DNA from 4 places in the Shewanella halifaxensis HAW-EB4 genome. Region 2 is predicted to be linked to each of the others. Evidence: predicted binding sites of a transcription regulator. Region 2 holds the regulator's gene; each other region holds the start of a gene.

Region 1 (5,012 bases), 2.5 Mb from region 2:
AACTGAAACTCGACTACTGCAAAAGAACTTGTCGCACCTGCAAAGGTTGTCGGCACTGGGTAAAATGGTGGCAACACTTGCGCACCAAGTCAGAACGCCGTTGAGTGCAGCGCTATTGTATGCCTCTAACCTTGCAAGCCCGAGAATATCCGATGACGCTAGAAAACGTTTTCAAGGCAAGCTAGTCGATAGACTCAATGAATTAGAGCATCAGGTTAACGATATGCTGTTAATGGCCAAAGGTCGCCAGCAGGAGCTCGATACTATCTTACAGATCGATGAAGTGGTTGATAATGTGCTGAGTAACTGCCAACCGATAGCGGAGCAGAAAAACTGCAGGCTGGTCTTTAATAATGAGTCCAAACAGAAGATCCGCGCCAATGATGCCGCGCTTTGTTCGGCGATAAATAATTTAGTCATGAACAGCATCGAAGCCGGTGCAAACCAAATCACTCTGCGTGCATTCGATACTCAAACAGCGCTGCATCTCGATGTGATTGACAATGGCAAGGGACTCGATGCCGCTATGCAGAAAAAGGTTCTTGAGCCATTTTTTACCACTAAGTCACAAGGTACAGGTCTTGGCCTCGCGGTCGTGCAATCGGTTGTCAATAACCACGGTGGAATGATGCAGTTCAGTTGTCATCCAGGTAATGGCTGCACTGCGTCATTGAAGTTCCCATTGATCACGGCCATTAATAATAAAGAAGTGCTTGGAGATAATCAGCATGTCTGAAGGTAAGTTATTGCTTGTAGAAGATGACGCCTCACTGCGCGAGGCGCTGCTCGATACCTTGATGCTAGCGCATTATGATTGCGTCGATGTAGGCTCTGCTGAAGAGGCCATTTTAGCGTTAAAAGCAGATCGCTTCGACTTGGTCATTAGTGACGTGCAGATGGAGGGCATTGGCGGTATTGGTTTACTCAATTACTTGCAGCAACATCAGCCTAAGCTCCCTGTTTTATTGATGACGGCCTATGCCACTATCGACAATGCGGTCAATGCAATGAAACTCGGCGCAGTCGATTATTTGGCTAAGCCTTTCTCTCCAGAAGTGTTATTAAACCAAGTTTCTCGTTATTTGCCGGCAAAAGCGGCAGAAGGAACCCCCATCGTTGCTGATGAAAAGAGCTTGGCTCTATTGGCACTCGCACAGCGCGTTGCCGCCTCTGATGCATCAGTAATGATTATGGGCCCAAGTGGCAGTGGTAAAGAGGTATTAGCGCGTTTTATTCATCAGAATAGCCAGCGAGCAGAGCAACCCTTTATCGCCATTAACTGCGCTGCTATTCCTGAAAATATGCTTGAAGCCACCCTATTTGGCTATGAAAAGGGGGCATTTACCGGGGCCTATCAAGCGTGCCCAGGTAAGTTTGAACAAGCACAAGGTGGGACTTTGTTGCTCGATGAGATTTCTGAGATGGAAGTCGGGCTACAGGCAAAACTACTACGTGTACTTCAAGAGCGTGAAGTCGAGCGTCTAGGTGGTCGTAAAACCATTAAGCTCGATGTGCGAGTGCTAGCGACGTCTAACCGCGACTTAAAGGCGATGGCAGCATCGGGTGAGTTTAGAGAAGATCTTTATTACCGTATTAACGTATTCCCACTGACTTGGCCTTCATTGAATCAGCGCCCAGCAGATATCTTGCCCTTGGCAAGGCATCTGCTGCAGCGGCATGCATTGATTGCTAATCGCAGTGAGTTGCCACTATTGAGCGAATGCGCATCACGTCGGCTATTGACTCATCGTTGGCCTGGTAATGTACGAGAGCTCGATAATGTGGTTCAAAGAGCGTTGATCATGTGCGGATCACATGAGATCACAGCAGCAGACATTATTATCGATTCACTTGAGCTCGATTTTAATCTCGAGAGCACACCATTAGCCGACAATAAGCCGACAGAGCTTGATGGTTTAGGTGACGAGCTTAAAGCGCAAGAGCATGTGATTATTTTAGAAACCTTAACTCAATGTAACGGTAGTCGAAAACTCGTTGCTGAGAAGCTAGGAATTAGTGCCAGAACCCTGCGTTATAAGATGGCCAAAATGCGTGATTCAGGCATTCAAATTCCGGCGTAATGCAAAGAAGGGCGCTTCGTTTCTAGATCCTAGGACGGACTGCGTCCTTCTATACAATCAAAGACTAAGACGAACGCTTTTCTCACGGAAGACGGAACGTTCGCAGGCTCACTCACAGAACGCTGCGCTGACGGTTAAAGCTGAGATGATAAAAGCTGGGACTGTGAACCAAGATGAGAGCACAAAAATAATTTTTTGTAGGTTGGGCTTCAGCCCATCAATCAGGGAGCAAACACAAGGTTTGTCGGGATAAATCCCGACCTACGTTAAAAAGGGGCTAGGAAGAGACGGTACAAGCTAAGATGGTACAAGATTTTCCGGTTTTTTCGTCTCGGCTCTAAATCGTTTATGCTTTAATCCGTTTTACCGTAAGCGTAGCGTTCTGTAGTGACGAAGTCACGTTCCCTAGGCCGCAGGCCGTTCGTCTTTGTTTGTTCGTCTTAGCTCTTCCCCCTTCTTTTATCAAAACTGGCAAGCTATTTGCTTTATCTAGCTATATCAACATTTTCGTCAAGAAAACGACATCGGAGCTAAGTATGCAAATTGGTGCAAATTCATTACTGCAAGAGATGCAGTCACTTAATGGTCAAATTGGTACTTCTAGCATTCAAACCGGAATTGCTCGCCAAGTACAGAATACTTCGGGTAGTGATTTTGGTCAGCTGTTGTCGCAAGCTGTTGGAAATGTAAGCGAACTTCAATCAAATGCTTCTAATCTAGCCACTCGACTCGATATGGGAGATACCACAGTCACATTATCTGATACCGTGATCGCCAGAGAAAAATCCAGCGTTGCTTTTGAAGCAACCGTGCAAGTGCGCAATAAGCTTGTTGAAGCTTATAAAGAAATTATGAGTATGCCTGTTTAGGCCGTTATTACGTAGAAACAGGGTGCAATAGTGAGTACAGAAATGGTCGTAGGTACAGGTTCTGGTTTAGCAACCAACCCGCAAACATCAGGTGTTCAAGAAGAACATAAGCCTGGCTTAATGGGATCGTTAGGCGGCGTAGATATGTTACGCCAAGTGACGATGATTTTGGCGCTTGCTATCTGTCTAGCCTTAGCTGTTTTTGTGATGATCTGGGCGCAAGAGCCTGAATATCGTCCGCTAGGGCAGATGAGCACCGCAGAGATGGTGCAGGTATTGGATGTACTAGACAACAATCAAGTTAAGTATGAGATCCAGGGTGATGTGGTCAAGGTCCCTGAAGATAAGTTTCAAGATGTGAGAATGTTATTAAGCCGCGAAGGGCTCGATAATACCGATGCAAACAATGACTTTCTAAATAAAGACAGTGGCTTTGGCGTGAGCCAGCGCATGGAGCAAGCGCGTCTAAAGCATAGCCAAGAGCAAAACCTTGCCCGCATTATTGAAGAACTAAAAAGTGTCACTCGAGCTAAAGTGATTTTAGCCCTACCCAAAGAGAACGTCTTTGCCCGCAACCGCTCTAAGCCAAGTGCGACCGTGGTTGTGAGCACTCGACGCAGTGGTCTAAGTCAAGAAGAAGTTGACTCGATAGTCGATATCGTTGCCTCTGCTGTGCATAACCTTGAGCCGAATAAAGTCACGGTAACCGATGCCAATGGCCGCCTGCTTAACTCAGGTACTCAAGATGGCAGCTCCGCTATCGCGCGCCGCGAGCTTGAAATCGTTCAACAAAAAGAGTCTGAGTATCGTAATAAGGTTGAGTCGATTTTAATGCCAATCTTAGGCCCAGAGAATTTCACCTCTCAGGTCGATGTCAGCATGGATTTCACCGCGGTTGAGCAAACGGCTAAGCGCTATAATCCAGATTTACCGTCGTTAAGAAGCGAGATGGTCGTTGAAAATAACTCTAATGGTGGCACCTCTGGCGGTATACCTGGCGCGCTATCGAATCAGCCTCCTATGGCTTCAGATATCCCACAAGAGGTCAATGCTGAAGAAACGGTAACGCGGAACTCTGGTAGTACCCATAAAGAAGCGACACGTAATTTCGAACTCGATACCACGATTAGTCATACTCGTCAGCAAATTGGCACGTTACGCCGTGTGAGTGTTTCTGTGGCAGTTGATTTTAAAAACGCGCCAATGGCAGAAGATGGCAGTGTTAACCGGGTACCTCGCACTGAGCAAGAGCTTGCAAATATTCGCCGTTTATTGGAAGGGGCCGTAGGCTTTAATACTCAACGCGGCGATGTTATCGAAGTGGTTACCGTGCCGTTTATGGATCAGCTGATAGAAGCCGCGCCAGCACCAGAGCTGTGGGAGCAGCCATGGTTTTGGCGTGTACTTAGGTTAGTGCTTGGAGCATTAGTGATTTTGGTCTTGATCCTTGCCGTTGTGCGTCCAATGCTGAAGAAGTTGGTATATCCCGATAGCGTCAATATGCCGGATGAGCCACAGCGGGGCGGCGAACTGGCTGAAATTGAAGATCAATATGCCGCAGATACCTTGGGTATGCTACAGCGCCCAGAAGCAGAATATAGTTATGCAGATGACGGCTCTATCTTGATCCCGAACCTGCATAAAGATGATGATATGATCAAAGCGATCCGCGCACTGGTGGCTAATGAGCCTGAACTATCGACGCAAGTTGTGAAAAACTGGTTACTTGAAGATGACAAATGATATTAGTGTAGAAGCGAAAACGGCGCCTGGATTTAAGCCCAGTGAATTAAATGGCATCGAGAAAACGGCCATTTTACTGTTAAGCTTGAGTGAAAGTGATGCGGCATCCATTTTAAAGTATCTAGAGCCAAAGCAAGTCCAAAAAGTGGGTATGGCCATGGCAGCGATGAGAGACTTTGGCCAAGAAAAGGTCATTGGCGTTCATAAGCTGTTTTTAGATGATATCCAAAAGTATTCATCGATCGGTTTTAATAGCGAAGAGTTTGTTCGTAAGGCGCTAACAGCCGCACTCGGTGAAGACAAAGCGGGCAACCTAATC
Region 2 (5,012 bases):
AACTTATCGCTGAAAGTTCAGGTAAAGGCGATGATAGAGTAATCACCATTATTCAGCCTGAAACCTATCAGGAAGAGAAACCAGAAACACCAGTGCAACAGCAGGAACAGCAGGAACAGCAGGAACAGCAATGAAGCAAATCACTTTAAGAGCGGTTAATCTTGCGAAGAGCTATAAAAATCGCGCTGTCGTACAAGATGTTAGTTTAACCGTAAAGACGGGTCAGATTGTCGGTTTACTTGGGCCAAACGGTGCAGGTAAAACAACCACGTTCTACATGGTGGTAGGCCTAGTACAGAGTGATAAGGGTAAGATCTTTATTGATGATGACGATCTTACACTCGATCCTATGCATCTGCGCGCTCGTAAAGGGATTGGTTATCTGCCTCAGGAAGCCAGTATTTTTAGAAAGTTGTCTGTGCGTGACAACATCATGGCGGTATTACAGACTCGCCATGACATCAATAACGAGCAACGTGAAGAACAACTTGAGCATCTGCTTGAAGAGTTCCATATCACTCATATTCGTGACAGCCAAGGTATGGCATTGTCAGGGGGTGAGCGCCGCCGTGTTGAAATTGCTAGAGCACTAGCGGCTAATCCAAAGTTTATCTTGTTAGACGAGCCATTTGCCGGTGTAGACCCGATTTCAGTTATCGATATCAAAAAGATTATTGAGCAACTTAAGAGTCGCGGCCTAGGTGTACTAATCACCGATCACAATGTTCGCGAAACATTAGATGTTTGTGAGCACGCTTACATCGTAAGCCACGGAAATCTCATTGCCGAAGGCACACCTGCCGAAATCTTGGACAACCAACAAGTTCGAGCTGTGTACTTAGGTGAACAATTCAGGCTATAGTTAATTCACAGTATGGAAGCTAAAAAACTCAATATGGAATTATTTCCACACAAAATCAAAGTATTGAGTTTTTGAGCAACCTTCGCCAGTTCAGCGAGCTTTAACGTTTAACTACAGTGTAGGGAATAGCGGTAAAATGAAAGCGTCACTCCAGCTCAAAATGGGTCAACAGCTCACCATGACTCCCCAGTTACAGCAGGCTATTCGCCTGTTACAACTGTCTTCTTTAGAGCTGCAACAAGAGATCCAACAAGCATTAGATTCTAATCCGCTACTGGAGTTAGATGAAGAGCAATCAGACGGCGACATGCTCAACGATGAAGACCAGTCTTCAAGTAACTCCGATAGTGAGCTAATCCAAGATAGCGCAAGCGTTGAAACCTCTGATGCCCTAACCCAAGACTCCATGCCCGATGAGCTACCGATGGATACCACTTGGGATGAAGTCTATACCGTCTCCTCGAACGCCAGCTCAGGCGTGAGTCGTGAAGATGATATGCCTTTTCAGGGTGAGACTAGCGAAGGATTATACGAGCACCTTGAATGGCAAAAGAATCTCACTCCATTTTCAGATAATGACCTTGCTATCGCGACTGCAATTATCGATGCAATCGACGAGCGGGGTTATTTAACTCAAAGCTGTGATGAGATCCTCGAAGCGATGGGCGACCCAGAGACTGAACTCGATGAGGTTGAGGCCGTTTTAAAACGGATTCAACATTTCGACCCTATCGGCGTTGCCGCGCGTAATCTAAGCGAATGTCTACTTATCCAACTTGCGCAGTATGCAGCCGATACTCCCCATATAGATAACGCTAGATTACTGATTAAAGACTATTTGGACCTTATTGCTGGCCGTGATTTTAGGCAGCTGATGCGTAAAACCAAGCTCAAAGAAGATGACCTGCGTGATGCTATCACACTGATCCAAACGCTCAATCCAAGACCTGGTCTCGCAATAGCCCGCAGTAAAGATGAATATGTCATCCCGGATGTGTCTGTTAGCAAGAAAAAAGGCCGCTGGGTGGTGGAGCTAAACCCTGACTATATGCCTAAGATTAATGTTAACCAGCATTACGCTTCTATGGCACGCAGCACGACTAATCAGGCCGATGGACAGTTTATTCGCGGCCACCTTCAAGAAGCAAAGTGGTTTATTAAGAGCCTTGAAAGCCGCAATGACACCTTATTAAAGGTAACAAATTGTATCGTTAAATTTCAGCAAGGCTTTTTTGAGTACGGCGAAGAAGCCATGAAACCTATGGTATTAAATGACATTGCCGAAGCCGTTGAAATGCATGAATCCACCATTTCACGGGTTACCACACAAAAATATATGCATACCCCAAGGGGTATTTTCGAACTCAAGTATTTCTTCTCGAGCCATGTCGGTACAGACGACGGCGGAGAGTGCTCATCTACAGCAATTAGGGCGTTTATTAAGAAGTTAGTCGCTGCTGAAAACCAGAAGAAACCATTAAGCGACAGCAAAATGGCCCAACTTCTGGCGGAACAAGGGATTAAAGTAGCTAGACGTACTATCGCGAAATACCGCGAAGCAATGCTGATCCCACCCTCAAACCAACGTAAGAGTTTATAACTCAAAATTAGGCACATGGAGGATCGATAATGCAAATCAACCTGACAGGACATCACATAGAAATTACCGCTTCACTGCGCGGCTATGTGGAAGATAAATTCACAAAGCTTGAACGACATTTCGATCAGATCAATAATGTGCACGTTATTTTGAATGTACAGAAAATGCAGCAGATTGCCGAGGCCAAAATCCACCTTAAAAAAGGGGAAGTATTTGCCACTTCGGAACACGCAGATATGTATGCTGCGATAGACTCCCTGATCGATAAGCTAGATCGTCAGGTTATTAAACACAAAGAGAAGCTGATTAAACACTAACGATGGAACTAAGTACCATCCTGCAGCCGGAGTGCACCACCTGCGCCACTCCGGGCAGTAAGAAAAAGGTACTGGAGCTAATCAGTGATATTGCTGCTGTCCAGTACCCTACCCTTTCTTCACAAGAAATTTTTGAAAGTCTCTTGGCGAGAGAAAAAATGGGTAGCACGGGTATAGGTAATGGTATAGCGATTCCTCATGGAAGGCTGGCAAATATAGACCGTCCCGTTGCAGTATTGGTTAAATGTGAAGTTCCTATCCCATTTGACGCAATCGATAAGCAGCCTGTCGATATCTTATTTGCTCTACTGGTGCCATCTGAACAGTGTGAGCAACATTTAGCGACACTGTCTTGTATGGCTGAAAAACTCAACGATAAAGCAGTTGTTAAGCAGTTGAGAAAAACCAGTAATGAATCGGAGCTATACCAAGTCATTACTCAGTAGCGTCTTACTCGGGTCTTTAAATTATTATCATTGTTCCAATGATGCATTGATGATTTAAAGACCTAAGTAATTATTACTGCAATATTATTTATTTTTTATTACCCACTCAAATTCTTGCTTTCAGCCTTAAAGACGTTAATCTATATACTTGTACAACATAATCACAAAATCCAAACATTTAGTTAAATCTCTATCAGGTAGTCATACGATGAAGCTTGTTTTAGTCTCAGGTCGCTCCGGTTCAGGAAAATCCGTTCTGTTAAGAATGCTAGAGGATCTCGGCTATTATTGTGTCGATAATCTGCCTCTGCCTATGATGGGCACACTACTCAAAGAGCTCTCTGGAAACACCAATCTTGTAGCGATCAGCGTCGATATCCGTAACCTACCAGAAAAAGAAAGCGAGCTTATTAAGCACCTAACCAACTTACCTGATGGAGTTGAGTTACTTAGCTTTTTCCTTAATTCTAGCGATGAAGTACTACTAAAACGCTATAACGAGACTCGTCGTCTACACCCTCTATCTCACGATAATGTATCGTTAAAAGAAGCAATTGAAATAGAAGGGCGTTCACTTGAGCCGCTAGCCAATATCGTCGACCACTATATCGATACCTCAACTCTCAACATCTATGATCTTAACGATCAGGTGCGTGAGATCTTGCTCGGTAACCTTGATAAAGAACTGATGATCAATTTTGAATCATTTGGATTTAAGCACGGCATGCCGACCGAAGCCGACTTTATGTTTGATGTTCGCTTTTTACCCAATCCCCATTGGGAACCAGACTTGCGCCCAATGACAGGACTCGATAAACCAGTACAAGACTTCTTAAATGAACGTCCTCGAGTCAATCAGTTTATTAAACAGATCGAAGATCTACTCGAGACTTGGTTACCTGACTTAGAGCGCAACAATCGCAGCTATCTCACCATAGCGATTGGCTGTACAGGTGGTCAACACCGCTCGGTTTACATTACCGAGCGCCTTGCAGCTCACTTCAAAGATGGCAAACATAAAATACAAGTCCGCCACCGAGAGCTAAAAAATGCCGACCATTGAACGTGAAGTCGCCATCTGCAATAAACTAGGTCTTCACGCCCGCGCAGCAACAAAACTGGTCGTACTCGCCTCTGAATTTGATGCCGAAATCACCATCATTCAAGGTGAGAAACAGGCTTCGGCGTCAAGTGTACTAGGCTTATTAATGTTAGAAACAGGCATGGGAAAAACGGTACAACTCCTTGCAACAGGAACCGACGCCAAAAAGGCACTCGATGCTATTTGCCAATTAATTGATGCCAAATTTGATGAAGATAATTAATAATTAATCATTCATTTCCTTAGTTATCACACACAAATCCCCAGCACTTAAGTTATTATAAGCGCCTTTAAAACTATCCAGTGAGGGAGCCATGCCGATTGAAGTCTTAGACAACGAAACAACTGACCAACGTCTCAATCAGCTGACTCAAGCATTAGGCAACGGTATGTTTGTCCATGTCCGCAACATGTTGCAGGATATGGCGGCATCGGACATTGCTTTTATTCTCGAATCTTCTCCACCTCGCACCCGTCAAGTGTTATGGCAACTGATTGACCAAGAACACACAGGTGAAATTCTTGACGAACTCGGTGAAGAGCTTAAAGACAGCCTGATCAAACAGATGAGTCCTGAGCGCGTTGCAAAAGCAGCCGAAAGCATGGACACCGATGACTTAGCCTATATTTTACGAAGCCTGCCTGACAGCATCTTTAACCAAGTTTTACAGTCGATGAGCAAGCA
Region 3 (5,012 bases), 1.6 Mb from region 2:
TGCAGGCTTTACCTCCTCTGTCGGTTGCTGCGCGGCCTTGATAACGGCCGTACTATGGACAAAGAGTGGAAATATTAGCGAAATAAATAACAGTAAAGCAGAGATAGGTCGTAACATGAAGACTCCATTCAAAAGACGTTACCTTGCACTAACAGAACAAGCGTTCCACATATTCTAGCAAGCTTTAACCAGCCGTTAACACTCAGGCAAGACTAAAAAATGAAGAAATTTATTGATTAAACACTTGACAATAGAATTACACTGAATATAATTCGCGCAGTTTTTCAGATAGACCCTTTTAGATAGAAGTCACCGCCTTTTTGTCAAATCCACGATTCGTCGTTTGATCCCCACATAAGCGTTATCTCAACTGGTTAAAATCATCTTTATTGCAGTAATGTAGCTGTCATAACATTATGTTTAACTGCTAAGCAGCTTGTTTTTATGCAAATTTTGCGACATCGCGAACATATTTACATAAATTATTAATCGCAAGCGACTTGTATAAGCATAAAAAGGTGAGTAATCTCAAACTGAACTTAAAATTCATCTTTCGCAAAAATGCTAAGGATATCTTATTGTTAAAAAGTACTACCTGTATTGGGTAGCTTAAAATAAAAGGAGTGTGGCATATGTCATACCTAGTAAATGGACAGGAAATTACCGTTAACTTTCCAGTTGACTCAATTTCAGTAAACAAAACATCAATCGCCTTTACAGATAGTCGAGGCAAAAATAGACAGACATTTTCTAAGCGTACAGAAGCGCTTACATTTATGAAGTGGTTACTGTCTAGTAATAAATAAGCTCACAACAAGTAAAACCTGACTCTTCGATACACCTCCTCTCACTCGTATCGAATGTTTGCCTTCATAGGCAAACGAATAGGACTGACACATCTACTCAGCTATTTAGTCGCATTCATTTGGTTTAGGCCGTACCTTATTAAAGGTATCTAGCCTAACCAAATGGAACAATTTCTTTCTCACTCAAATTTCAAAGCTAACTTTTAAACTTAACGGTTAAATCTACATTTATAAATCTAAGCTCTAAGTCCAAGAGTATTAAATCTAAGCTTTATACCTGAGCTTTTAAATCTAACTGGCCATATTTACGTTCATACCTAGGTAACATAGTCGCATTCCCCAGCAGGCCACCTTGATGGATATAAAGTATCGGTTGCACAGCTTCGGTGTTCAGTAGCTTCTCGACACACATCCAGCCGAGTGGATCGTAAAGCAGTTCAAACTCAATCCCTGATGCTGACACCTTCTTATACATCTCGTAGAAAGGCCTATACAGCTTACCAAAATGATACTTCTTACCTGTATCAACAATTCTAGGGTGTAATTGCTCGTTGGTAACCAGAACACTAAATTGTTGTTTTAAATAATCGTTATCTCCCACACAGGCACAGGTTAGCACTTCGATGTGAGGAGCATATAACGCCATATATTCACTCAGGAACACCGCCGTTGTACCCGTTCCCGAGGGAAGAAAAACACGCAACTCACTTAGCTGCTCAGAATTACACCAATCAATCACTTCTTGCGCCAGTTTGTAAACACCATGCTTAGCATATTCACAGCGCCCTCCCTCAGGTACAAACAATAGTTCATCACGATTGGGTAAAACCTTTTGTTCTATGTACTCAATACAGCTCAAATCTTGCCTGTCTGACAATTTAGATAGATCAATGACATTAGCACCGTTGGCAATGGCCGCCGCATAGTTACCCACTGTTGAAGCTAATACCTGATCCGCAATATGGTCGACATAAAAATCGAGTTGTAACCCCTTAAGCTTGGCCAATGCCGACATCGAATACAGAGAGTTGGCTACAGGAGAGCCATGACCAACCAAAACGGACTTGCCTGTTACATCATTATCGAGAAAATAAGCAAACTTACGCGCTTTATTACCTGAAAACGCTTCACTTAACAGATCATCACGTTTCACATAAATAGGCTTGCCATTAAAAGATAGGGTTTCTACCGGGGTATTAACTAACAAAGAAGTACTCACTCTTATGCTTAATTATTGATTTTTACCTGTCTATTCTAAACCTTTGCCCCATCCGTGGTAAGAAATTAATACCGTAACTACGGCGTTAAAAATAGCATCAACCCAACTTCAACCAAAAAGCGACACAGTAAGTCTGCCAACTATTCAATGTAAAATTCACTAACTATTAGTCAAAATAGATATCCCGCACATTCAATACTAACGCAAACACAAAAAAAACAACGACTTACGAGTTGGCATGAAAATCGCTAAGCTTTATTATTCCCAAAAAGGGTTGGTCCAGATATAAGGAGCCATTAATGGCCGTACTTCGTTTAGTGTTTAATATTGCGTGGTTTGTTTTAGGCGGTTTTGTGATGGGACTCGCATGGTGGCTTGCCGGACTGCTTTGTTTCATTAGCATTATCGGGATCCCGTTTGGCAGAGCCTGTTTTGTTATCGGTGAGATGACATTCTGGCCATTTGGGCAAGATTCTATTAGCAGACGAACATTAACTGGCAGTGAAGATATTGGAACCGGCGCATTTGGTATGGTGGGTAATATTATCTGGTTCCTATTTTTCGGGATCTGGTTAGCTATCGGCCATATCGTCCATGCATTAGCCTGCGCGGTAACCATCATTGGAATTCCATTTGCCTTGCAGCACCTTAAGTTAGCAATTTTGAGCTTAACTCCTATCGGTCAGACCGTAGTGGCAAAGGCCTAATGTTCGAGTAAAAATGCTTTTATAAGCACCTCACATAACTTTTGGGGTGAATCTAAACTCAAGTCATGACCGGCTTGGTCAAATTCAATAAGCTTGCTCTGATAATATTGAGCAAGCTTTTGACTGCAATCAGGGTGGACCAACTTATCTTTAGTTCCACTCAGGATCACTACAGGCGCATACAGTTTTTTCGGACAGATGAACTGGCTACAGGCCCAGAACTGGCGTAGTACATTAACAAGTCTTGTTTTTCTCTCTACGCGATAGCGACTCCAGTTGCGAACAAGTTTGCGATTATGGTTTTGTTTATAGCTGGTTAACGCAACCACTGTCGCTTCAATAGCATTGATCCCCGCTCCTTTAAGACGACTTTTAAATCCAAACAGCAAGCCACGTAATTGAAAACGTTTAAACCAAGGTGAAAGGTTTGCGGCACTGGTGTTTATCAGCGCTATGCCTCTAATTTTTACATCGGCGTCAGCCATTTTTAGAGCGATTTCGTTGCCGTTAGCACCATACTGTCTCGCGGCCGCCTCAAGGGCTATCATTCCTCCCATTGATAAACCAACAAGGTAGCAGTCTTTATCTTCAACGCTGCGCAGCCTGCAGCATAAATCTTCTGCATATACCTCAATATTTAATGGGCTCGTTTTAGAGGCAAGCTCACCGTTACCCAATGTATCGACTGAAATAACGTCATGGTTAGCCAATACTGTCTGTTTTAGCATCCGCTCAAAACCAATCCAATGCCGTTTATCACGCATCAAACCACGTACAAGTACAACTGTCGCCATCAGTGCTCCGCTAGACTCTATGTCTTGCCCACAGGTTAAAAGTAGCACTATTGACGCATATTTGTTTCTAAGATCTGTTGTACATCAATTTGAGTTAGGCCTTGATTAAAGCGATCTCGCCATTTTCGCCCTTCTTCATTATTTTTAAATGCTACAAATAACTCTTTATAAGTTAAAAGCTTCTTATTAAATTGCAGCTTATTCTTAACAGCCCCCATATTCGGTTGAGCCAAAATATACTGCAGCACATGCTCATCAATAATCGCGGCATCGACTCGACCAGTAGCCACCTTATTCACATTATGTTGATCCGACGCCACCGCCTCAAAAGGCTGCGTTCCTTGTGCCATCATTCCGTCCAGTTCAGTGGTATTGACATAGCCTTGAACCACTCCAATCGTGTAGTGATTCAAGTCGCTCTGCTGCGTCCAGCTAATGGGGTGAGATTTTTGTTCCAGTAAACCTAAGCCACTTCGGCCCATCGACTCAGAAAAAACAAACTTGTCTGTTGGATAAGCATATTCAGGTAGATAACCAAGATATTTAGAATCATTTCGCGATGCCATTCTCACCGCTCGACTCCAAGGGTAAAAATCCACGATAACTTTATGGCCAACCGCATCTAGCGCTGCTCTTGTCACAGCAATGCAAGCGCCCTGATTTTTCAGCTGCTCTCCAGCGAAAGGTGGCCAATGAACTGACGTCAAATACAGCGTATCGGCATAAGTCACCCAGGGGGGGGATAAAACAAACAGACACACGACAACCTTGGCTTGCCTTTTAAAAAAGCCAGCCCAAGCCACACTATGTCTTATCAGAACGGTAAGATCCGTGTTCACCATCTTGCCTTTTACGTACTAAAACCATCACAAAAACGCTAGGAGTTCAGTACCAGTTTAACTAAACCTCCCCCTAATTTTAGTCAATGATTGGGATAACGGCAAAGAGGTGATAAAGCAGAACTGGATCGCTTGAGCGCTTCCCACTGAATGAACAGATACTTAATGCAATTTGTATTAGCCTTTGTTACAAATAATTCAAATCAAGACGTTGGCTTTGGTTTAAACTAGTTCATAATCAAGCAAAACATAATCAAGCAAAATTAGACGGGTGGGCAAATGATGAAAAAAGTGATGGTCACACTCATAGGGGGAAGCCTCACCCTTGTAGGTACTTTACTAATCGTCCTCCCTGGACCTGCTTGGTTGCTTTTGCCTATTGGTTTAGCGGTACTGAGTCTTGAATATCCTTGGGCAAGGTGTTGGCTAAAAAAGAGCCAAGCGCATTTAAGTCAAACTGCGCGTTGGTTAGACAGAAAGATTTTACTTCGACGCTTAAGATAGAAGAGTGTAAAACAGTTTGTTGATGCTTAAACGGTTTTACCCATTAATTGAGTGCCTCGGAAAACTAAAATCATCATACCAAGCTAATAATAAACTCACCCTACCTAACATTAGGTAGTCAATCTGAGATCTACCTCGCAAAA
Region 4 (5,012 bases), 2.4 Mb from region 2:
CAAGTTTATGGTCAGCAGTTGAGTGCTAGCAGCCAGGTCAGGGAGTGGATGTTATCGGGCGATGAAATTCAAGCATCGGTATCAGGAGTGATCCGCGGGGCTAAAGTGTTAAAGAGTTACCCTGCGGGTGAGCACTATGTGACAGAACTCGAGCTGGATTTTGAGCAAGTGTGGGCGCTGTATCAGCAACAACACCGCTCACAGCGAGTCAAAGAGATTACGTATTTTTAAGGTTAAGAAGGTTCTAGGACGTTCGCAGGCTTACTTCGAGGACGCTTCGCTTCGAGATCCTAGGAAAAGCACAAGCAAAGGCTGAGACGGACGCTTCGCTTACGGAAGACGGAACGCTCGCAGGCTCACTCACAGAGCGCTTCGCTGACGGTTAAAGCTAAGAAGTTACTAGGACGTTCGCAGGCTTACTTTTAGATTCTAGGACGGACTTCGTCCTTCTAGGTTCTAGGAAAAGCAGAAGCTGAGACGAACGCTTCGCTCACGGAAGACGGAGCGCTCGCAGACTCACTCAACGAGCGCTGGGCTGACGGTACAAGCTAACAAGAATCTAGGGTACTTCGCTTCGAGGTGCCAGAAAAAGCACAAGCTGAGACGAACGCTTTGCTCACGGAAGACGGAACGCTCGCAGACACACTCAACGAGCGCTGCGCTGACGGTTAAAGGCTGGAAGAGCTGAGACAATTAAGGGCCGGACAAGCTGAGACGGGTTAGAAGCAGGGAAAGCCGAGAAAGCGAAGAAGAACCTAGGGCGCAATCCTTCTAGGATGGCATTTATGCCGTTGTTTTTGAGACTTTCTTTTCCGTAAGCGAAGCGTTCCGTAGTGGCGAAGTCACGTGTCGTAAGGCCGCAGGCCGTTCGTCTTGGCTTTAACCTAGAACCTAGAACCTAGAACCTAGAACCTAGGGCCTTCTTTTACGCTTTTAAATTATTTCCAAGCGTTGAAATACTGGAGGTTTTGCCTTTACCATCATAAGTCAGGCTAGACGCGTTACGGCTGACCTGTAACGCTTGTGAAAATCGATTTAAGCTGGCTAAACTCAATTCAATTAACGATTCATTTTCTGCATTTCGCTGTTGGCACTCGGCCAATAATGCCTTTGCGTGACTCACTTGCTGAGACAACTCTGGGTCTGTATTTAACAAGGCAAGATCGGGCTGCTGCGCAATTATCTCATCATTTTGCTTCAGGCTTGCCAATAGGTTTGCCTTAGTGCTGGCTAACGACAACAAAACATCGGCTTGCTGTGCATGCAAGGCTTGTTTTTCCTGGCTAATAACCGAATTTAGCTCAGTCAACACTTGGTGTTGTGAGCTAAGGAGTTGAGATAAATTTGTCATAATGGCCTTGTTAATTTTCGCTCTATTGAGTTCGCAGCTTTTGACCCGTTATGGCTTATAGCGAGTAGATACAGCTTAACTTAAGTCTTTAAGCTCATTTTCAAAGTTTGCGATGTTAGTGGCAAGCTTCTCAGGATCGATTTTATAACGCCCTTCAGCAATTGCTGCTTTAATTTCGTCGACTTTCTTTTGGTCTATTTCAGGCATGTCGGCCATCTTAGTTTGTACGTTTTGAATCTGTTGAGCCTGTGCGGTAATCGAAACAGAATCACTTTTCTGAATCGTTGGCGCAGGAGTTGCGGGTGTTTGAACCGCTGCATTTTTTGCATTAGAACCCGTACCGATACGTGTATTGGTATGAGGGTTTATTTGTTTAATATCAATAGCCATTTTGAGATCCAACAGTTAATAAAGAGAGTTTCTTACCCATACTATCGGCAGTATCACTCGCTACTTTAGGATTTTTTATATTTTTACATTCTTACATTCTTACATTCTTACATTCTTACATTCTTACATTCTTACATTCTTACATTCTTACATTCTTACTTCGACTTGGCCAACGCCAGTGACGCGTGCATCGAGGTTTTTATGCGAGTGGCTGTTCTTTATGCGAACTTTATCGCCAACATTAGCATCATGCAGTGCTTCACCAACGGTTTTAATTTCAAAGTTTTCAGAACGAGCATATATCGACACGCTATCACCTTTACAAACAATACAGAGTTGGTTGGCAAAAATCGGTTGCCCAGGTGCGACGCGTCGCTTTAGCCGCGCTCCCACCACTTCAGAGATCTCTTCAAATTGATGCCCCCGTAATGTGGTTTGTTCAATGTATTCGAGTTCAATATCACCTCTAGAGAGAAGGTCACCTGGGCCCATGGTCGATTTTGCGACCACAACGGGGTACAGAATATCGACTCTTACGGATACAAACATCTGCCATGGATAACTTAAGTCAGGACTATTACAACTGATTTTTACGGTATTGTTTCGGCGGATCGCGCGGTCACTGGCAATCTCAGCGGTTATGGGTAAGTAACAATTGGGCAGGTTGACACGGGTATCTAGACTCTGGGGTGTGATATTAATCCTTGCTTTTGCAGGGGCCTCAATTTTTTCTTCAACTGCCGCTATAGCTAATCGAGAGATGGTCGATACAGAAGGAATACTGGCAGCTGTAGTGGCGTATGCTAAAGTTGGTAGCAAAAGTATTAATAAAAATGAGCCAAAATAGATTTTCATAATGAATGCAGTGGCTTGATTCGCTAAAATGCGACTATATTGTGTTATGTGCTGAACTGCAGTCATCTTTATCCTTTTGGATTAGTTGGCGTCATTAGTTTGACTGAAAAAAGCCATGCTCGCTTGGATAGCTTCAAATAAGCAAGTAATGTGCCTAAAAGTGTTGGTTGTGTGAAATAATGCGGATGTGGCCAGATTATAACGAGTATTTGCATCACTGATTTACACACATTAATTAAATTGAAATAGATATCGCCTACCCAGGTAGGTACAAGGCAAAAAATGTATGTCGAATATTCTCGAATCAGTAAATAAACGGACTCAGTTGGTTGGACAAAACCGCCTAGAATTATTGTTATTTAAGCTAAATGGACGTCAACGATTCGGTATTAATGTTTTTAAAGTTAAAGAGGTGCTGCAGTGTCCACCGTTAACGAATCTACCTAAGTTAAACTCTAAGGTACGTGGTGTTGCCCATGTGCGTGGTATGACTATTTCGGTGATAGACTTGAGCGCTGCAACGGGTGGGCGTCCAATCGAGAGTGTTGAAAATAGCTTCATTATTATCTCTGAGTATAACCGCAGCGTTCAGGGCTTCTTAGTCAGTTCTGTTGAGCGAATTATTAATATGAATTGGGAAGCGATTATGCCACCTCCAAAAGGGGCGGGTAAATTCTCTTACTTAACTGCGGTAACTGAGATCGAAAATGAGTTAGTAGAGATCTTAGATGTTGAAAAAATTCTTGATGAAATCTCACCCGTTAATACCAATATCAGTAAAGAGTTAGATGATGCCTTAACGATTGACAGAGATCAGCATTACCACATCATGGTGATTGATGACTCTTCGGTCGCACGTAAGCAGATTATTAGGGCGCTCACCTCACTCGATCTGCAGATCGATACCGCCAAAGATGGTAAAGAGGCGCTAGAAAAACTTAGAGCCATGTCTGCTGAGCTTGAAGATGTTTCAACTGAGATCCCGTTGATCATTTCTGATATCGAGATGCCAGAAATGGATGGCTATACATTAACGGCAGAAATTCGTGATGATCCTAAGCTGAAAAATATCAAAGTGGTATTGCATACTTCGTTAAGTGGTGTATTTAATCAGGCTATGGTGCAAAAAGTAGGGGCTAACGATTTTATTGCTAAATTTAATCCAGATGAGTTAGCTGCAGCGGTAAACAAGCATTTAAGTCTTTAGTCGTCATTATTTAGCATCGAGGGAAACGATCCCTTGCTTGTGTTTGTGTTGATGCTAAGGTATAACGCTGCGTTCGTTTTTGCCTGTGGTCAATGTCTTTTTGGCTAATGTGGTTTGTTTTATTAAATTAGGATATTAGAGTGGCAAATAGATCTCTTGCTGAGAATGAGTACAATCAATTTAGATTATTCTTAGAACAACACAGTGGTATTGTGTTGGGAGAAAATAAGCAGTATTTGGTGCGTAGCCGGTTAGCGCCTCTAATGGGCAAGTACAACTTGCCGTCCTTATCAGATGTGGTTAAACATTCGATGAAACCGACAGAGCGTCAACTGCGCACTGAGGTTATCGATGCTATGACCACAAACGAAACACTATGGTTTCGCGATCGTTATCCTTTCGAGTTGTTATCGAACGCCATTTTACCCACATTTAGTCGTTTAGGCCGTCCAGTTAAGATATGGTCTGCTGCCTGTTCCTCAGGGCAAGAGCCCTATTCTTTAGCCATGACGATTCTAGAGCATCAGCAGCGTAAGCCTGGTAGTCTTCCCGCGAGTGCAGCGATCTTGGCAACCGATTTATCGCCATCTATGCTTGAGCGTTGTAAAGGTGCTGAATATGATAATCTTGCATTAGGTCGAGGCTTGTCCGATGAACGCAAACGTCAGTTTTTTGATGTTTTACCCTCGGGCAACATGGTCGTTAAAGACAATGTTAAGCGATTAGTCAACTTTCGAGCGCATAACTTGCTTGAAAGTTATACCTTATTAGGCAAGTTCGATATTATTTTTTGCCGTAATGTGTTGATCTATTTTTCACCTGAGGCAAAGCGGAAAATCCTACGGCAATTTGCTGCCGCGTTAAATCCTAACGGCATTTTGTTTTTAGGCGCATCGGAGTCTATTGCGGGTCTGTCTGACGAATTTGATATGGTGCGCTGCAATCCGGGGATCTATTATCAAAAGCGAGGCTAACGCTTTGTTCACTTGAGTGCTCCTCTGAAAACGCGTCGTTATGACGCGTTTTTTAAATCTAATATTCTATCCATGAATCTATCTTAAATACGCCTCCCCACTAATCTTCATAAAACGACACTGATTTGGCACAACTATTGCTTTGTTTTAGCTATCGAGCTGAGGAGGCAATTTTATGGCGATTAGTTTTGACAAAGCATTAGGGGTTCACCAGTACACTTTGGGCGTTCGTTCC

What was found. The regulator sigma-54, encoded in region 2, starts transcription at its own class of promoters, with help from an activator protein. The targets are predictions, from matches to a motif close to GTTGGCACGNNNNTNGNNT.
Region 1: the regulator sigma-54 is predicted to act here: its motif matches at 2,549-2,567, upstream of fliE (flagellar hook-basal body complex protein FliE).
Region 3: the regulator sigma-54 is predicted to act here: its motif matches at 2,258-2,276, upstream of SHAL_RS12525 (YccF domain-containing protein).
Region 4: the regulator sigma-54 is predicted to act here: its motif matches at 2,736-2,754, upstream of flgA (flagellar basal body P-ring formation chaperone FlgA).

Annotation. Positions count from the first base shown of each region.
Region 1 is NC_010334.1:1,742,856-1,747,867, forward strand. Features, by position in the region: gene SHAL_RS07440 (sensor histidine kinase) at 1-736, shown strand, start outside; gene SHAL_RS07445 (sigma-54-dependent transcriptional regulator) at 729-2,081, shown strand; gene fliE (flagellar hook-basal body complex protein FliE) at 2,618-2,950, shown strand; gene fliF (flagellar basal-body MS-ring/collar protein FliF) at 2,993-4,693, shown strand; gene fliG (flagellar motor switch protein FliG) at 4,683-5,012, shown strand, end outside.
Region 2 is NC_010334.1:4,502,963-4,507,974, forward strand. Features, by position in the region: gene lptA (lipopolysaccharide transport periplasmic protein LptA) at 1-134, shown strand, start outside; gene lptB (LPS export ABC transporter ATP-binding protein) at 131-862, shown strand; gene SHAL_RS19155 (RNA polymerase factor sigma-54) at 999-2,462, shown strand; gene hpf (ribosome hibernation promoting factor) at 2,492-2,779, shown strand; gene ptsN (PTS IIA-like nitrogen regulatory protein PtsN) at 2,782-3,225, shown strand; gene rapZ (RNase adapter RapZ) at 3,434-4,288, shown strand; gene SHAL_RS19175 (HPr family phosphocarrier protein) at 4,275-4,550, shown strand; gene mgtE (magnesium transporter) at 4,642-5,012, shown strand, end outside.
Region 3 is NC_010334.1:2,900,788-2,905,799, forward strand. Features, by position in the region: gene SHAL_RS12515 (mechanosensitive ion channel family protein) at 1-117, opposite strand, end outside; gene SHAL_RS22915 (hypothetical protein) at 633-806, shown strand; gene SHAL_RS12520 (pyridoxal-phosphate dependent enzyme) at 1,078-2,013, opposite strand; gene SHAL_RS12525 (YccF domain-containing protein) at 2,325-2,732, shown strand; gene SHAL_RS12530 (alpha/beta fold hydrolase) at 2,729-3,526, opposite strand; gene SHAL_RS12535 (substrate-binding periplasmic protein) at 3,574-4,368, opposite strand; gene SHAL_RS22630 (PGPGW domain-containing protein) at 4,660-4,869, shown strand.
Region 4 is NC_010334.1:1,719,265-1,724,276, forward strand. Features, by position in the region: gene SHAL_RS07315 (LPP20 family lipoprotein) at 1-231, shown strand, start outside; gene SHAL_RS07320 (flagella synthesis protein FlgN) at 926-1,351, opposite strand; gene flgM (flagellar biosynthesis anti-sigma factor FlgM) at 1,427-1,741, opposite strand; gene flgA (flagellar basal body P-ring formation chaperone FlgA) at 1,889-2,596, opposite strand; gene SHAL_RS07335 (chemotaxis protein CheV) at 2,883-3,803, shown strand; gene SHAL_RS07340 (CheR family methyltransferase) at 3,944-4,777, shown strand; gene flgB (flagellar basal body rod protein FlgB) at 4,953-5,012, shown strand, end outside.